One region of the Pseudocitrobacter cyperus genome, then DNA from elsewhere that is predicted to be linked to it. Evidence: predicted binding sites of a transcription regulator. Region 1 holds the regulator's gene; each other region holds the start of a gene.
The links. The regulator PurR, encoded in region 1, represses purine synthesis genes. The targets are predictions, from matches to a motif close to CANGCAAACGTTTGCNTG.

Region 1 (6,248 bases):
TACGCCGTATTGTTCGGCCATATACTGCGCCAGCCCGCCCCAGCCGCAGCCGATATCGAGCACCCGCATACCGGGTTCTAATTTCAGCTTTTGACAAATCAGATTAAGTTTCGCCTGCTGAGCCTCTTCAAGCGTTTGCGCCTCTTTCCAGTAACCGCAAGAGTACTGCATGAAGGGATCCAGCATACGGCTGAAGAGATCGTTACCGAGATCGTAATGTTCTTTACCCACCATCCAGGCGCGCTTTTTACTTTGAAGATTGAACAGACGAGCAGCGGCGATACGCAACGTATCTTTTAGATGGCGCGGCAGTTGATTTTCCAGCCCGGCGCGTAGCACTTTGTGAAAAAAGAGATCCAGACGCTCGCATTCCCACCAGCCGTCCATATAACTTTCACCCAACCCCAGTGAACCTTCCTGCAAAACACGCTTAAAGAATTGGGGATTTTTCACCTGCAAGTCGGCAGGGCCGTTACCGTTAATTTCGATGCCCGCCCGGCTTAACAATTCGTTGGTGATGCGGTACCAGTCATCATTCGGTACGCTAACTTCTTCTATACACGATGAGCTCATAGCTTCTCCATCCGACCCGGTGATCAGAACCTTAAAACAGCGTAGACGCTTTTTTGAGTTTGTGAGAAATCTCACGGATAGCCCGTGAGCCTGCTATCCGACGTAGCACAGAGGAAGGGAGATTACCCTTGCCGAAATGACCATCCATGGAGAACCGGGAGGCGTCCTCCTCCCGTTAAAAATAATAACGTCTGTAATTATGTGATACGGATCCAGTATAGGACGCAAAATCTACTGATTCAATTAAAAATCTTAGCAAACTAATTACGGCTTCATAACATTGATATTTATCATTTTATGCGCGAGATGATTCCTTTGGTGAATCATTTTCGACAATGCGCGCGCCAGCCTGCATCTTGTAGCCGATACCTGCGAGCACAACGGTGGCCACCATCACGCTGGTGGTCGCCAGCAGAGGTGCGGCAATCAATGATGAAACGACCAGACTGGCGAGGAAGCACAGCCCCAGTTGCAGCGTATTTTGTAAGGCGGCCGCACGCCCGGTAGCCTGCGGGAATGGGCGCAGAGCGCGGGCGACGACGATAGGATAGATAGCGCCGTTTGCCATTGCCATCACGCAGAACGGGATCAGCAGGGCGGTCAGCGAGACATGCGGTGTCAGACCGACGCCCCAGGTGGCAAACACGCTAATGGCGAACAGCATCAACAACCACGGCAGGAGCTTGCCGCCATCCCATTTTTGCAGCGCCGCGCGGCAGCCGTAGCCGCCTATCAGGAAGGCGATGGTCTGCGGAACATAGCTCAGACCAATGGCTGTCGGGCTGTAACCCATGGCATTGAGGATAAATGGCGACCCGGTCAGCCAGGCAAAGAAGCTGGCGGAACAGGCGGCGTATATCAACACGTTGCCGCGGTAATCCTGACTGCGCAGCAGCTTCATAAAGGTCAGTTTGTCCGGGTTTGCGGACACTTTCGGGTGGGCGGGCTTCAGGCGCAGCGCCGGGATCATCAAAATCAGCGTAATGATAAACAGCGTGGTGAAAATAGCCTGCCACTCGAAGTGATGCAGGATCCAGCTTCCCAGCAGGGGGGCCAGTGCCGGAGAGAGGCCAACCAGCGGCATAATCGTGGCGAAAATACGGTTGATACGCTGCGCCGGATAGTAGTCTGTGACCATTGCCTGCCAGGTGACAGCCGCTGCGCAGACGCCGACCGCCTGGATAAAACGCAGCACCAGCAGTATGCTGGCATCGCGCACCCACAGCATTCCCAGGCAGCCGAAGGCGAAAATCGCCAGGCCTGTTAACAAAATCGGTTTGCGGCCATAACGGTCAGAGAGCGGCCCCCACAGCAGTTGCGCGATAGCAAATCCGGCAAGGAACAGACTCAGGCTGGCACTGACGGCAGACGCCGGTGTTTGCAAATCGCTCTGAATGGCGGCAAAGGCCGGAAGATACATATCAGTGGCCAGGAAGCCCAATACGCTCAGGCCCGCCAGCCAGACTAAAAATCCTTTCCCAGGTTGCATAAAAACGCCTTTTCTTGTGTCGGAAGAGGCTGAGAGTGTAGAGAGTGAAATCTGGCTTGTGAAACGCTAATATTTGCGGCCTGGTTTCAAAAATTTTGTAGGCAGAGCATGTGGTCTGAATATTCACTGGAAGTGGTTGATGCCGTTGCGCGTAACGGCAGCTTTAGCGGTGCGGCGAATGAACTGCACCGGGTACCTTCAGCAATCAGTTACACGGTGCGGCAACTGGAAGAGTGGCTGGCGGTTCCGCTGTTCGAACGCCGTCATCGCGATGTTGAGCTGACGCCTGCGGGGGCGTGGTTTTTGAAAGAAGGGCGTTCTGTTATCAAAAAAATGCAGATCACTCGTCAGCAGTGCCAGCAAATTGCCAATGGCTGGCGCGGTCAACTGGCCATTGCGGTTGATAATATCGTCAGGCCTGAGCGCACCCGGCAGATGATTGTCGATTTCTATCGGCACTTCAGTGATGTTGAACTGCTGGTTTATCAGGAAGTGTTCAACGGCGTCTGGGATGCGCTGGCAGATGGCCGGGTTGAGCTGGCGATTGGCGCGACGCAGGCGATCCCCGTTGGGGGGCGTTATGCCTTTCGCGATATGGGTATGCTGAGCTGGCAGTGCGTGGTGGCAAGCCAGCATCCTCTGGCGAAGATGAGCGGGCCATTTAGCGATGATACATTGCGCAACTGGCCTTCGCTGGTGCGTGAGGATACTTCGCGCTCGTTGCCAAAACGAATCACCTGGCTGCTGGATAACCAGAAACGGGTTGTGGTACCAGACTGGGGCTCTTCAGAGACCTGTTTATCCGCGGGGCTTTGCGTCGGAATGGTGCCAGAACATTTTGCGCGTCCGAAGATAGACACGGGCGAGTGGGTGGCACTGGAACTGGAAAACCCTTTTCCGGATGCGGCTTGTTGTCTGACGTGGCAGCAAAACGATACATCTGTAGCGTTAGGCTGGCTGCTGGACTATCTGGGCGACAGTGAAACGCTGAACAGCGAGTGGCTGCGAACGCCGGAAAATGGCGTTCGCAGAGAGCCTTAACGACGGTAATCGCGGAAGGGGCCGTCGGCGACGGAACGGCGCTCGATGAGGCGCGGATGGACTTCAATCGACTGCGACTCTTCGCGTTTGCTGACAATTCTGTCCATCAGCATATTAAAGGCGGTTTCCCCGAGGGAGTCTTTAGGCTGGTGGATAGTGGTCAACGCCGGCGTAAAGAAGCGAGAGTTGCGCACGTTGTCGTAACCAATCAGGGAGATATCCTGCGGGACGCGTAGTCCCATTTCATCAGCGGCGCAGAGCGCACCCATCGCCATGACATCACCACCGCAGAAAATGGCCGTCGGACGCGGATTCTGCGAGAGGATTTGCTGCATGGCGCGATAGCCGGATTCAGGCTCGAAATCACCCTGAACGATCCAGTTGGACGGCACATTAATATGCATCTCTTCCATCGCTTTCATAAAACCGGCCAGGCGGCCCGCACCGGTGTTACGCTCAAGCGGGCCGGGGATGACGCCAATTTCGCGGTGGCCACGTTCCACCAGATAACGGCCTGCCATATAGCCACCTTCGAAGGCGTTATCAATGACCGAGTCAGTAAAATCAGCTTTGGCTTCGCCCCAGTCCATCACCACCATCGGAATATTGCGATACTCTTCCAGCATCTGCAGCAGCGATTCCGGATATTCAGAACACATCACCAGCAGGCCGTCTACGCGCTTTTGCGCCATCATAGAGAGGTAAGCGCGCTGCTTCTCAAGATTGTTCCAGGCGTTGCCAAGGATCAGGGTATAGCCTTTCTGAAAACAGTTTTTCTCAACGGCTTCAATTATTTCAGCGAAGTAGGCCGCTTCACTACTGGTTGCCAACAAACCAATGGATTTGGTGTGATTGACTTTCAGACTACGGGCGACGGCGCTTGGAGAGTAGTGGAGCTCTTTGATTGCCGCCCATACCGCTTCCCGCGTATCCTCGGCGACAAAGCGCGTCTTGTTAATCACATGTGATACAGTTGTAGTGGAAACGTTTGCGCGTTTCGCTACATCTTTAATAGTTGCCATTCCATCTCACTCCAGACCCGGGCCTGCCCCCGTTCGATTAACTACGAAAACGTTTGCCTTCACTCACCCTGACGCAATGTTATGAATTGCGGTTCGCCGGGAAAACGACACAGGACGACAGGAGGGGGTCAATGGCCGATACACTTATAAATTAGCGTCGAATTTTGTCTGATCTTTGGCAAAAGTGGAAGCGCAAAATCGGTTATCGTGTGAAATCAGAGAAGATTTTTGCTATTAAGTGTGCAAAAATGATTTAACTCACTTTTGGTGTGGTGATAACAAGGAGAAAAATTGATGAGTACTGAACTGAAGATGTCAATTACCACGACGGTTATTACGCTGGCGCTGATCGTGGCGGCCGGGCTAACTGCCGTCCTGCATTAATTCATTTCGCAGGGAGAGTTCACTCTCCCTCACTTCAATTCCTCATATCGATTGTTATCACATCAGCAAAACTATTTTGCTAATTTGTACACTTCTGTTTTTTTGTGATCGATGTCATGCTTTTGCCTTCAGTTGTCACGCCGTCCAGATTTGCGGCAAACCGGAGTCATTGCATGAAAGTCAATTTTCCCTTACTGGCGTTAGCCATTGGCGCATTTGGGATTGGCACCACCGAATTTTCGCCGATGGGGCTCTTACCTGTTATCGCTGAAGGGGTTGATGTTTCAATTCCTGCCGCAGGTATGTTAATCAGCGCCTACGCTGTAGGGGTGATGGTGGGTGCGCCGCTGATGACGTTACTGCTCTCCCATCGTGCGCGGCGCAATGCCTTAATCTTCCTGATGACGATTTTCACCCTCGGCAATGTGCTCTCGGCTATCGCGCCGGATTACACCACCCTGATGCTCTCGCGCATTATTACCAGCCTCAACCATGGCGCATTCTTTGGCCTGGGCTCGGTGGTTGCGGCAAGCGTGGTGCCAAAACACAAACAAGCCAGCGCGGTCGCCACTATGTTTATGGGGCTGACGATTGCCAACATCGGCGGTGTTCCCGCAGCCACCTGGCTTGGCGAAACCATCGGCTGGCGGATGTCGTTCCTGGCAACGGCGGGTCTTGGCGTGATTTCGATAGTTAGCCTGTGGCTCTCGTTACCGCAGGGCGGGGCAGGTGAAAAACCGGATGTGAAACGCGAACTTTCGGTGCTGGTGCGCCCGCAGGTGCTTTCCGCTTTGCTGACGACGGTGCTCGGTGCGGGAGCGATGTTTACGCTCTATACCTATATTTCGCCGGTATTGCACACCATTACCGATGCATCCTCTACCTTTATCACATTGATGCTGGTGCTGATTGGCGTCGGTTTTTCTCTGGGGAACTACCTCGGCGGTAAGTTTGCCGATCGTTCCGTCAGCGGCACGCTGAAGGGATTTTTGTTGCTTCTGATGTTGATAATGCTGGCGATACCGTTCCTTGCGCGCACGGAAATCGGTGCTGCGGTCAGCATGGTTATCTGGGGAGCCGCGACCTTCGCTGTCGTGCCACCACTGCAGATGCGTGTGATGCGTGTGGCTCATGAAGCGCCAGGGCTCTCGTCTTCGGTTAATATCGGGGCGTTTAATCTGGGCAATGCGTTGGGCGCAGTTGCGGGCGGAGCGGTAATTTCCGGCGGCCTGGGTTACAGCTTTGTGCCGGTGATGGGGGCGATTGTGGCAGGGCTGGCGCTGTTGTTGGTATTTTTCAGCAGTCGCTCACAGCGTGAAGAGATTATCGTTAGCCAGTAACAGAAACGCAGAAGGGGTTTCCTTCTGCGTTATTTCATTATGCCGCCAGATTTTCAGCAACAAACGCCCAGTTCACCAGCGCCCAGAAGTGCTCCAGGTAGCTGACGCGCGCGTTGCGGTAATCAATATAGTAAGCATGTTCCCACACATCGACGGTCAGCAACGGTTTGGCATCCGTCGTCAGCGGGGTTCCCGCGTTTGACGTGGAGACAATCGCCAGGCTGCCGTCTGCTTTTTTCACAAGCCACGTCCAGCCGGAACCGAAGTTCTTCGCAGCCGCATCGCTAAATTGTGCTTTAAACTCGGCAAAGCTACCGAAAGAACGGTTGATGGCTTCAGCCACTGCGCCAGTCGGTTCGCCGCCTGCGTTTGGTGCCAGGCAGTGCCAGTAGAAGGTGT
Region 2 (6,248 bases), 260 kb from region 1:
GTTCTCCAAACACGGCGGTACCAAAGTGCTGAGCGGCAACCTTGGTCGCGCAGTGATGAAAACGTCTGCGGTGCCGGTTGAAAACCAGGTTATCGAAGCGCCGGCGGTGGTTTTTGAGAGTCAGCATGACGTTCTGCCAGCGTTCGAAGCGGGTCTGCTCGATAAAGATTGTGTCGTTGTGGTTCGTCATCAGGGGCCAAAAGCGAACGGAATGCCAGAATTACATAAACTCATGCCGCCACTTGGTGTATTATTGGACCGTTGTTTCAAAATTGCGTTAGTAACTGATGGACGACTCTCCGGTGCTTCAGGTAAAGTGCCGTCAGCAATCCATGTTACCCCGGAAGCCTATGACGGTGGTTTGCTGGCGAAAGTTCGTGACGGCGACATGATCCGCGTTAACGGGCAGACCGGTGAGCTGGCGCTGCTGGTTGATGAAGCCGAGCTGGCCGCTCGTCAACCGCACATTCCTGACCTGAGCGCCTCCCGTATAGGTACTGGCCGCGAAATGTTCAGTGCGCTGCGTGAGAACCTTTCCGGCGCAGAGCAGGGCGCGACCTGCATTACATTTTAAGATGATACGTTTTTAGATCTGGCGAGAGAATAATCTGATGAAAAACTGGAAAACCACTGCAGAAGCAATCCTGACCACTGGCCCTGTTGTACCGGTTATCGTAGTGAACAAGCTGGAACATGCTGTACCAATGGCGAAAGCGCTGGTTGCAGGCGGTGTACGCGTTCTGGAAGTGACTCTGCGTACTGCGTGCGCAATGGACGCTATCCGTGCGATCGCTAAAGAAGTGCCGGATGCTATCGTGGGCGCGGGTACCGTAACCAACCCACAGCAATTGAAAGAAGTTACCGAAGCTGGCGCGCAGTTCGCTATCAGCCCGGGCCTGACTGACTCCCTGCTGAAAGCGGCAACTGAAGGTACTATCCCGCTGATCCCAGGTATTAGTTCTGTTTCTGAACTGATGCTGGGTATGGATCACGGCCTGAAAGAGTTCAAATTCTTCCCGGCGGAAGCCAACGGCGGCGTGAAAGCGCTGCAGGCGATTGCAGGCCCGTTCTCTCAGGTTCGTTTCTGCCCGACTGGCGGTATCTCCCTGAAAAACTGCCGTGACTATCTGGCGCTGAAAAGCGTACTGTGCGTGGGTGGTTCCTGGCTGGTTCCGGCAGATGCGCTGGAAGCGGGCGACTACGATCGCATTACTAAACTGGCTCGTGAAGCGGTAGAAACTGCAACGCTGTAAGCGTTACCGACAAAGCGAGTGAGAAGCGGGCCATCGGCCCGCTTTTTTTATCCTTTAACAAGCACCGCTGCGGCAGCCGCTTTTGCCTGTTCAATTGCGCCATCTACTGTTTCTGCGGTTGCCAGCGCCACGCCCATGCGACGTGTGCCGTCAATGTCCGGTTTGCCAAACAGACGCACCTGCACGCCAGCGCCAACGGCCAGGTTAACGTTATCAAACGTCACATTCTGGCTCTGCAAACGGGGCAGGATCACCGCCGAGGCCGATGGCCCGTACTGGCGAACGGCACCTACCGGTAAGCCAAGGAATGCGCGAACGTGCAGGGCAAATTCGGAGAGATCCTGCGAAATCAGCGTCACCATTCCGGTGTCGTGCGGACGCGGAGAGACTTCACTGAAGATCACCTCATCGCCGCAAACAAACAGTTCGACGCCAAATAAGCCGTGTCCGCCGAGGGCCAGTACCACTTCGCGGGCAATTGACTGCGCACGCTCCAGCGCCAGCTTGCTCATTTGCTGAGGCTGCCAGGATTCACGGTAATCACCATCTTCCTGACGGTGACCTACCGGGGCGCAGAAGTGTACGCCATCGACGGCGCTGACCGTCAGCAGGGTTATCTCAAAATCAAAATTCACCACACCTTCAACAATGACACGGCCTGCGCCGGCGCGCCCGCCTTGCTGGGCGTATTGCCAGGCGTCGGCAAGCTGCGCTTCAGTGCGAATAAAGCTCTGGCCTTTGCCGGAAGAACTCATCACCGGTTTGATGATGCAAGGCAGGCCAATCTCTGTAACCGCTGCACGGAACGCCGCTTCGCTGTCGGCAAAACGGTAGGCGGATGTCGGAAGTTTAAGCTCTTCCGCCGCCAGGCGACGGATGCCTTCCCGGTTCATGGTGAGCTTTGTCGCACGGGCACACGGCACAACTTTTTGCCCCGAGAGCTCCAGTTCAACCAGCATATCCGTGGCGATAGCTTCAATTTCTGGCACGATATAATGCGGCTTTTCCAGCTCGACCAGCGCCTTGAGTGCCTGACCATCAAGCATATTGATCACATGTGAACGATGCGCGACATGCATCGCTGGCGCATCGGCGTAGCGATCGACAGCAATCACTTCGATCCCCAGTCGCTGGCATTCGATGGCGACCTCCTTACCGAGTTCGCCAGAACCTAAAAGCATTACGCGCGTCGCCGCCGGACGCAGGGCTGTGCCTAATAAAGTCATTGCATTTTCCATCATCTGTCAACATTTCGCGCATTATAAACGAAAACGTTTGCGTCTGTCTTGTCATCGGCGTGAGGCGCACGTTATCCGCGTTAATTTGCGGATCTTTATGCAGCGCAGACATATCCTGACAACGACTCGCTTAGGCTGGATTGCTACTACCATTCTACGGGAGGTCATATGTCTGGCTGGCTTAATCAATTGCAATCGCTTCTTGGGCAAAAATCGGGTGAGGGGAAAAAGGATCTCAGCCAAATGTTGGTGCCGGGCGCATTGGGCGGACTGGCTGGGTTACTGGTTGCCAGTAAGTCGTCGCGTAAAATGCTGGCGAAGTATGGCACCGGCGCGCTGTTAGTGGGCGGCGGGGCGGTGGCTGGCAGCGTTTTGTGGAATAAATACAAAGATAAATTACGTGGCGACCCGCAAGCAGAGACGAAGTACGGTGAACCGGCGGCTCCGCTGGATGTGCGCACAGAGCGTCTGATTCTGGCGCTGGTGTTTGCGGCGAAGAGCGATGGGCATATTGACGCCAAAGAGCAGGCGGCGATTGAACAACAACTGCGTGAAGCTGGTGTGGAAGAGCAGGGGCGTGCGCTTATCGCACAGGCGATAGCACAGCCGCTCGACCCGGAGCGCCTGGCGCGCGATGTGCATAATGAGGAAGAGGCGCTGGAACTCTACTTCGTTAGCTGCGCAGCCATTGATATCGACCACTTTATGGAGCGCAGTTATCTCAATGCGTTGGGGGATGCGCTTAAGCTGCCAGTTGAGGTGCGCGAAGGTATTGAGCAGGATTTGCAGCAGCAAAAACAGCAACTTTGAATATCTTGTCACAGGTTTCGCTTGCATCGTCTGTCAATTTGTCCACCCTTATAGAGTGTGACTAATACAGAAGAATAATGAGATGCCGCCAAAAGCGAAAAAAATTCCCCACGCCATGACGCTACATGGCGATACGCGTATCGACAACTATTTCTGGCTGCGTGACGACAGTCGCACGCAGCCAGAGGTTCTCGATTATCTGCATCAGGAAAATGATTACGGGAAAACGGTGATGGATTCCCGGCGCGAACTCCAGGAGCGCGTGCTGAAGGAGATTATCGATCGTATCCCTCAGCGCGAAGAGTCTGCGCCCTATACGAAAAATGGTTATCGCTATCGCCAGATTTATGAGCCGGGCTGCGAGTATGCGATTTATCAGCGCCAGTCGGTGCAGAAAGGGGAGTGGGAAGCGTGGGAGTTATTGCTTGATGCTAATCAACGTGCTGCCCACAGCGAGTTTTACACCCTCGGCGGGATGACCATTTCGCCAGATAATGCGCTGCTGGCAATCACCGAGGATTATCTTTCCCGACGTCAGTATGGCCTGCGTTTTTGTAATCTGCTGACGGGGAACTGGTATCCCGAAGTGCTGGAGAATGTCTCTCCGGGCATCGTGTGGGTTAATGATTCGCAAACGCTCTATTACGTTCGCAAGCACCCTACCACGCTTCTGCCATGGCAGGTATGGCGACACACTATCGGTACGCCCGCACAGCAGGATACGCTGGTGTATGAGGAGAAGGACGATACCTTTTACGTCAGTTTGCATAAAACCTCCTCACAGCACTATATAGTTATCGCGCTCTCCAGTGCCACCACCAGCGAAATGCGTCTGCTTGATGCCGAACTGCCGGATGCGGAACCTATTATCTTCCTGCCGCGACGTAAGGATCATGAATACAGCGTCGATCACTTCCAGCATAACTTCTATATTCGCTCGAACCGTGAAGGGAAAAATTTTGGTCTTTATCGCAGTAAAGTGCGTGATGAAACACAGTGGCAGACACTGATCCCCGCCCGCGATGATGTGATGCTGGAGAGTTTTACCCTGTTTACCGACTGGCTGGTGCTGGAGGAGCGGCAGCGCGGTCTGACCAGCCTGCGGCAGATTAATCGCCATACCCATGAAGAAACCGGCATCGCTTTTGATGACCCGGCGTATGTGACCTGGGTGGCCTATAACCCTGAACCGGAAACTTCCCGCTTGCGTTATGGGTATTCATCGATGACCACGCCCGATACGTTGTTTGAACTGGATATGGATACCGGCGAGCGGCAGGTATTGAAACAACAGGAAGTGAAGGGCTTTGATGCCGCGCTTTATCAAAGTGAGCATCACTGGATCACCGTGCGTGATGGCGTGGAAGTGCCGGTATCTCTGGTTTATCATCGCGAACATTTCCGTAAAGGGAAAAATCCGCTGTTGGTGTACGGCTATGGGTCGTATGGTGCCAGCATGGATGCTGATTTCAGCAGTAGCCGCCTGAGCCTGCTCGACCGTGGGTTTGTCTACGCAATTGCCCACGTGCGCGGAGGCGGGGAACTTGGCCAGCAATGGTATGAAGATGGTAAATTCCTGAAGAAGAAAAACACGTTTACCGATTATCTGGATGTTACCGATGCGCTGCTGGCGCAGGGTTACGGCGATGCGAAACTCTGTTATGGGATGGGGGGCAGCGCGGGAGGAATGCTGATGGGCGCCGCAATCAATATGCGGCCTGAGCTGTTCCACGGCGTCGTCGCCCAGGTGCCTTTTGTTGATGTCGTCACCACCATGCTGGATGAGTCTATTCCACTGACGACGGGCGAGTTTGAAGAGTGGGGCGATCCGCGGGATGAAACCTACTATCACTATATGAAGTCGTACAGCCCTTACGATAACGTGCAGCCGATGGCGTATCCACATATGCTGGTGACTACCGGGCTGCACGATTCCCAGGTGCAATACTGGGAACCGGCAAAATGGGTGGCGAAATTGCGCGAGCAGAAAACCGACGACAATCTTTTACTGCTATGTACGGATATGGACTCCGGGCATGGCGGCAAGTCGGGACGCTTCAAAAGCTATGAAGGCGTGGCGCTTGAGTTTACGTTCCTGATTGCGCTGGCACAGGGGACGCTACCCGGCAGAACGGCGCGGTAAACTACTCACCCAGATAGTGCTTTAAGGTCAGGCGTAATTCCGGGCTCATCCGATCCAGGTTGTTGAATAACCAACGCAAATAACCTGGATCGTTCTCCGCGATTTCAGCAACCTCTTTACCGCGATATTTACCAAAGGTGAAAGTACGCAGTAAGGCGGGACGCCCGGTGACCTCTGCCATTTGATCCGGCGACCAACCTGAAACCTGAATAATATCAATCAGCAGGGCCGCCGTAATATAACAATCGTAAAGCGCCCGGTGATGATGCAGACCCGGCGGCGTGACCACGCTCAGTTTCCGGGATTTGTAGAGCGCCATATTGCTGTATTTGATTCCAGGCCACAGTCGACGCGCCATTTTCATGGTGCAGATCCACTCGCCGTTCATCTCCGGCAGCACGCGACGATCGAAACTGGCGTTATGCGCGACATACCACGGGCTGCCCTGATAAACAGGCAGCACTTCTTCAATCCATGGTTTGTCGGCAACCATCTCTTCGGTGATGCGATGTATAGCCATTGCCTGCGGGCTGATGGGGCGATCAGGACGCACAAGGTGACTCATTGGGTTGGTGATTTTCCCATCAACGACATCCACAGAGGCTATCTCAACGACGCCTCCCTGCAGGTCGCAGGTTTCGGTATCGATCACGCGTAACATGGCTTACTCCCGGCCAAAAGAACCTAGCGTAATGGAATGATGTCACCTTGCCAACCCTGGGCGCTTTTTCTGCCAGTCACTAACAGTTCGCCCTGGTCTGCGCGAACGATTAATTGCCCGGTTTCATCCCACAGCGCGCTGCC
Region 3 (6,248 bases), on a different contig from region 1:
ATGGAGGCGCTGCCGAACGGCGCGGCAGAAACCGCGCCCTGACGGGTCAGCATACCTTCAATTTGTACTACGCTGTGACCCGGAACAAACGGTGCCAGATGCGCTTTCACACCAATTGGGCCCATACCCGGGCCGCCGCCGCCGTGCGGGATACAGAAGGTTTTATGCAGGTTAAGGTGCGAGACATCCGCGCCGATAAAGCCCGGCGAGGTGATCCCCACCTGCGCGTTCATGTTCGCGCCATCGAGGTAAACCTGGCCACCAAACTGGTGAACGATCTCACACACTTCGCGGATGGTTTCTTCGTATACGCCGTGGGTAGACGGGTACGTCACCATGATGCAGGAGAGGTTGTCGCCATGCTGCTCGGCTTTCGCGCGCAGATCCGCCAGGTCAATGTTGCCCTGCTTATCACAGGCAACAACGACCACCTGCATCCCCGCCATCTGCGCAGAGGCCGGGTTCGTGCCGTGAGCGGACGCCGGGATCAGGCAAATATCGCGATGCCCTTCATTGCGGCTTTCGTGATAGTGACGAATCGCCAGCAGGCCCGCGTATTCACCCTGCGCACCAGAGTTCGGCTGCATGCAAACCGCATCGTAGCCGGTCAGTTTCACCAGCCAGTCAGAGAGCTGACCGATCATCTGATGATAACCTTCCGCCTGCTCTGCCGGGCAGAACGGGTGCAGTTCGGCAAATTCAGGCCAGGTGATCGGGATCATTTCCGCTGCCGCATTCAGCTTCATGGTGCAGGAACCCAGCGGGATCATTGCCTGGTTCAGCGCCAGATCTTTACGCTCCAGCGAGTGCATATAGCGCATCATCTCGGTTTCGCTGTGATAGCGATTAAATACCGGATGAGTCAGGATCGCGTCATCGCGCAGCATCGCTGCCGGGATCGAACGGCTATCGAGCGCCACGTCTTTATCCAGCGTGTCGATGTTCAGGCCGTGGTTGTCACCGAGGATCACACTGAACAGCTTCAGCACATCGTCACGGGTGGTGGTTTCATCAAGCGTAATGCCCACCGCGTTGTGGATATCGCTGCGCAGGTTGATTTCCGCCGCCTCGGCGCGCGCCAGTACGCTGGCTTTATCCGCGACTTCTACACACAAGGTGTCGAAAAAGTGGGCGAAACGCAGTTTTTGCCCTTTCTGCTGTAAACCTGTCGCCAGGATATCAGCCAGACGGTGAATACGATTGGCAATACGCTTCAGGCCAACCGGGCCGTGGAAGACGGCATACAGGCTGGCAATGTTCGCCAACAGAACCTGAGAAGTACAAATATTAGAGTTCGCTTTCTCGCGACGAATATGCTGTTCACGAGTCTGCATCGCCATGCGCAGCGCGGTATTGCCCGCCGCATCTTTCGATACGCCAATAATACGGCCTGGCATGGAGCGTTTAAATTCATCTTTTGCGGCAAAGAAAGCCGCGTGTGGGCCGCCGTATCCCATCGGAACACCGAAGCGTTGGGCAGAGCCGAAAACAATGTCTGCGCCCTGTTTACCCGGTGCGGTCAGCAGCACCAGCGCCATAAAATCGGCAGCAACGCTTACCACCACTTTGCGGGATTTAAGCTCGGCAATCAGGCTGGTGTAGTCGTGAACTTCACCGGTAGTGCCAACCTGTTGTAACAGCACACCAAAGACATCCTGATGATCCAGCGCTTTGTCGGCATCATCAACAATCACATCAAAACCAAAGGTTTCTGCACGAGTGCGTACCACGTCCAGCGTCTGCGGATGGACGTCTGCTGCCACGAAGAAACGGTTAGCATTCTTCAGTTTGCTTACGCGTTTCGCCATTGCCATCGCTTCAGCCGCGGCAGTGGCTTCGTCCAGCAGAGAAGCGGAGGCGATGTCCAGACCGGTCAGATCCAGCGTTACCTGCTGGAAGTTCAGCAGCGACTCAAGACGCCCCTGCGACACTTCTGGCTGATAAGGTGTGTAGGCGGTGTACCAGCCTGGGTTTTCCAGCATATTGCGCTGGATAACCGGCGGCAACTGTACGCCCGTATAGCCCATGCCAATGTAAGACTTAAAGCGCTTGTTGCGCCCGGCAATCGCTTTCAGTTCCGCCAGCGCGGCGAACTCTGTCGTTGCGTCGCCCACCTGCGGCGGGGTGGCAAGCTGGATATCTTTCGGCACGATTTGAGAAATCAGTGCAGTTAATGAATCCGCGCCAACCGTTTGCAGCATGGCGTGCTGTTGCTGAGCGTCCGGCCCGATGTGACGTTCGATAAAAGCATCACGGTTTTCAAGCTGGCTTAAAGTCTGTGTCATGAGCGATGGTTCCTGAAACATGCGGTGATTTTAGAATGCCCTCTCCCTGAGGGAGAGGGAGAAAAACGGTTACTCGTCTTCTAACAGTGCTGCGTAGGCTGTCGCATCCAGCAGCGCGTCCACTTCCGCCTCATCGCTGGCTTTGATTTTGAAGATCCAACCGCCCGCATACGGTTCGCTGTTAACCAGTTCCGGCGAGTCGCCCAGTTCATCGTTAACGGCGACGATTTCACCGCTGATTGGCGCGTAGATATCTGATGCCGCTTTTACGGATTCCGCTACTGCGCAGTCGTCGCCCGCGGCCACGGTCGCACCGACGTCCGGCAGGTCAACAAACACCATGTCGCCCAGTAATTCCTGCGCGTGTTCGGTGATGCCTACGGTGTAAGAGCCATCGGCTTCTTTACGCAGCCATTCGTGTTCTTTGCTGTATTTCAGTTCTGCTGGTACGTTGCTCATCAAAAAATCTCCAGAAATAGGGGGAATTACGCGACGGCTTTGCCGTTACGCACAAAAACAGGTTTGGTAACTTTTACCGGCATTTCGCGGTTACGAATCTGCACGATTGCCGTCTCGCCAATCCCTTCCGGGACACGGGCCAGCGCAATACTGTGGCCGAGCGTCGGGGAGAATGTGCCGCTGGTGATCACGCCTTCCAGCGCGTTGCCGTGAGCGTCGGTGAAACGTACCGGCAGTTCGCCGCGCAGTACGCCTTTTTCGGTCATCACCAGGCCTACCAGTTGCTCGGTACCTTTTTCACTCTGTATCTCCAGCGCTTCGCGACCGATGAAATTACGGTCAACAGGCTCCCAGGCAATAGTCCAGCCCATATTGGCTGCCAGCGGAGAGATACCCTCGTCCATTTCCTGGCCGTACAAATTCATACCGGCTTCCAGACGCAGCGTATCACGCGCGCCCAGACCACATGGTTTTACACCCGCTTCAACTAAAGCGCGCCAGAAATCGGCGGCTTTCTCGCGCGGCATCGCAATTTCATAACCCGCTTCCCCGGTATAGCCAGTGGTTGCGATAAATAAATCGCCCGCCTGTACGCCGAAGAATGGCTTCATGCCCTCAACGGCGTGACGCTGTTCATCGCTAAACAGGGTTGCGGCTTTTGCTTTGGCATTAGGCCCCTGCACCGCGATCAGCGACAGGTCGTCACGCACGGTGATTTCAATAGCGTAAGGTTCAGCGTGTTGGGTGATCCAGGAGAGGTCTTTTTCGCGGGTAGCGGAGTTTACAACGAGGCGGAAATAATCTTCGGTGAGGTAATAGGCGATAAGGTCGTCAATCACGCCGCCCGAGGCGTTTAGCATGCCGCTGTAAAGCGCTTTGCCGGGGACGGTCAGTTTGGCAACGTCATTTGCCAGCAGATAGCGCAGAAACTCGCGGGTGCGGCTGCCGTGAAGGTCGACGATGGTCATGTGCGACACATCGAACATCCCGGCGTCGGTGCGTACCGCATGGTGCTCATCAATTTGCGAGCCGTAATGCAGCGGCATCATCCAGCCGTGGAAATCCACCATGCGTGCGCCGCACTGCACGTGTTGATCATACAAAGGCGTTTGTTGTGCCATCTTGTCCTCGTTGAGTAAGCAAAGCCAACCACTTTCCATTACAAAAACCCGGCGTCGACACTGCGAACAGGCCCCGACGCAAACGTTCTCTTTTGCCTGAACTTACCACCGAAATCGGCAGTAAACCATAAGCAGGGACGGGTCATCAGATTAGCTTATGGTCAAAATAAGCCAAAAGCTTACAGAGTTATTCGCTACAAAAATGCGAATAAAGCCACATATAATTAACAAACATCGGTGAGCATTTAGCATAAAACCATATTTAGTGCGGAAATCGGGGCGTGATTTTCGTCATGAAAAAAATGCTGAATTAGAAAAACTAATGCGAAAAAAGAGGTGAAATTAGATTTTTTCAAACGAGCGGAAAGATCTCCCGACAGAGCGTCGGGAGAAGAAGTGTGACGGAGTTAACGAAGCCAATCAGGCAGATCGTTAAGCCCCATTGCCTGGCGAATAAGTTGCGGTTTCACACCCGGCAAGGTATCCGCCAGTTTCAGGCCAATATCACGCAGCAGTTTTTTCGCCGGGTTTTCACCTGCGAAGAGTTCGCGGAACCCCTGCATCCCCGCCAGCATCATAGCAGCACTGTGCTTGCGGCTGCGTTCATAGCGGCGCAGATAGAAGTGCTGACCGATATCTTTGCCCTGCGCATGCAGGCGCTTCAGTTCATCAATCAATTCTGCCGCATCCATAAAGCCCAGATTAACGCCCTGCCCTGCCAGCGGGTGGATGGTATGCGCCGCATCGCCCACCAATGCCAGACGGTGCGCGGCGAACTGACGCGCATAACGCCCGGTAAGCGGATAGACCTGCCGTTCACTCTCGAGTGAGCACAGGCCAAGGCGATTATCAAAGGCAATACTGAGCGCTTTGGTAAACTCACGTTCATCCGCCTGCTGCATCCGTTCGGCTTCCTGCGGTGCAAGCGACCAGACAATTGAGCACAGATGCGGGTCAGAAAGCGGCAGGAACGCCAGAATGCCTTCGCCGTGAAAGGCCTGGCGAGCGATGGCATCATGCGGCTCACTGGTGCGAATGGTCGCCACCAGCGCATGATGCTTGTAATCCCAGAAGGTTAACGGAATATCCGCTTTTGTACGCAGCCAGGAGTTTGCGCCATCCGCGCCAACCACCAGACGCGCCGTCAGCATCGAGCCATCCTTGAGGGTCAGGAATGCGTCATTCTCGCCCCAGGCGACCTGCTGAAGCTCAGCGGGTGCCATCAGGGTAATGTCCTGACAACGTTGCGCTTTTTCCCATAACGCCTCGTGGATGACCGCATTCTCGATAATGTGTCCCAGATGGCCGTAGCCCAGGCTCTTGTCGTCAAAAGCGATGCGGCCAAAGCTGTCTTTATCCCACACTTCCATACCGTGGTAGCGGCTGGCGCGATGAGCCACAATAGAAGACCAGACATCCAGTCTGGTGAGTAATTTTTCGCTGCCGGCATTAATGGCTGATACGCGAAGCGCTGGCGGCGCATCTGCCGGAAGCCTCTGCGGCCGGGCCTGTTCCAGCACCGCCACGCGCAGCCCGCTGCCCTGTAAACCACAGGCAACCGCCAGCCCCACCATTCCACCGCCGACAATAGCGACATCTACACTCTGCACTTTAACTCCTTATCGGGCTACCCAGCCCAGCGTTCGCTGCGCCAGCACATCGCGTGCCGGGGTGAATAATTCCATCGCCATCAGCCCCAGATTTCGGCCCGCCACCAGCGGTGCCCAGCGGTTGGCAAACAGATGAACCAGACCATCGGTGACACCGATTGTGGCAGACTTATCGCCCGCGCGCTGGCGTTGATAACGACAAAGCAGAGCATAATTTCCGATATCCTGATTCGCTTTATGCGCCTGCGCCAGTCGTTCCGCAAGCGACATCACATCACGCAAACCGAGGTTGAAGCCCTGCCCGGCAATCGGATGCAGGGTTTGTGCCGCATTCCCCACCAGCGCCAGGCGATGGGATACCGGGCGGGTTGCCGTGGTCAGCGATAGGGGATAAGCAGTACGTGCGCCCGCATGGGTAATGCGCCCTAAACGCCAGCCAAACGCCTGCTGAAGTTCGTTACAGAAACGTTCGTCTGACCAGCCCATCACCTCATCGCGTTTTTCCAGCGCATGGCACCACACCAGCGAACAGCGCCCCTGCGACATAGGCAACATCGCCAGCGGGCCGTACTCGGTAAAACGTTCAAAGGCGCGGCCCTGATGGGCTACCGCCGTAGTGACATTGGCAATCACCGCCAGTTGTTGATAGGGCTCCTGCTGCCAGCTTATACCGCACTGCTCGCCCAGCGCCGAACGGGAACCGTCGGCCGCCACCAGCATCTGACCGGTGATGACCTCGCCACCGGCAAGCGTAACGCTTATCGCATCCTGTG

Region 2: a site for PurR is predicted at 2,518-2,535, ahead of purT (formate-dependent phosphoribosylglycinamide formyltransferase). Genes of this name have one in related genera too.
Region 3: a site for PurR is predicted at 3,941-3,958, ahead of gcvT (glycine cleavage system aminomethyltransferase GcvT). Genes of this name have one in related genera too.

Annotation. Positions count from the first base shown of each region.
Region 1 is NZ_JAYMYY010000001.1:340,116-346,363, forward strand. Features, by position in the region: gene cfa (cyclopropane fatty acyl phospholipid synthase) at 1-573, opposite strand, end outside; gene punC (purine nucleoside transporter PunC) at 869-2,062, opposite strand; gene punR (DNA-binding transcriptional activator PunR) at 2,171-3,103, shown strand; gene purR (HTH-type transcriptional repressor PurR) at 3,100-4,125, opposite strand; gene cydH (cytochrome bd-I oxidase subunit CydH) at 4,420-4,509, shown strand; gene VSR74_RS01695 (MFS transporter) at 4,683-5,849, shown strand; gene sodB (superoxide dismutase [Fe]) at 5,887-6,248, opposite strand, start outside.
Region 2 is NZ_JAYMYY010000001.1:80,725-86,972, forward strand. Features, by position in the region: gene edd (phosphogluconate dehydratase) at 1-574, shown strand, start outside; gene VSR74_RS00440 (bifunctional 4-hydroxy-2-oxoglutarate aldolase/2-dehydro-3-deoxy-phosphogluconate aldolase) at 612-1,253, shown strand; gene purT (formate-dependent phosphoribosylglycinamide formyltransferase) at 1,301-2,479, opposite strand; gene VSR74_RS00450 (tellurite resistance TerB family protein) at 2,660-3,301, shown strand; gene ptrB (oligopeptidase B) at 3,384-5,444, shown strand; gene exoX (exodeoxyribonuclease X) at 5,446-6,105, opposite strand; gene VSR74_RS00465 (carbon-nitrogen hydrolase family protein) at 6,129-6,248, opposite strand, start outside.
Region 3 is NZ_JAYMYY010000003.1:61,988-68,235, reverse strand. Features, by position in the region: gene gcvP (aminomethyl-transferring glycine dehydrogenase) at 1-2,285, opposite strand, end outside; gene gcvH (glycine cleavage system protein GcvH) at 2,355-2,744, opposite strand; gene gcvT (glycine cleavage system aminomethyltransferase GcvT) at 2,771-3,865, opposite strand; gene ubiI (FAD-dependent 2-octaprenylphenol hydroxylase) at 4,273-5,475, opposite strand; gene ubiH (2-octaprenyl-6-methoxyphenyl hydroxylase) at 5,485-6,248, opposite strand, start outside.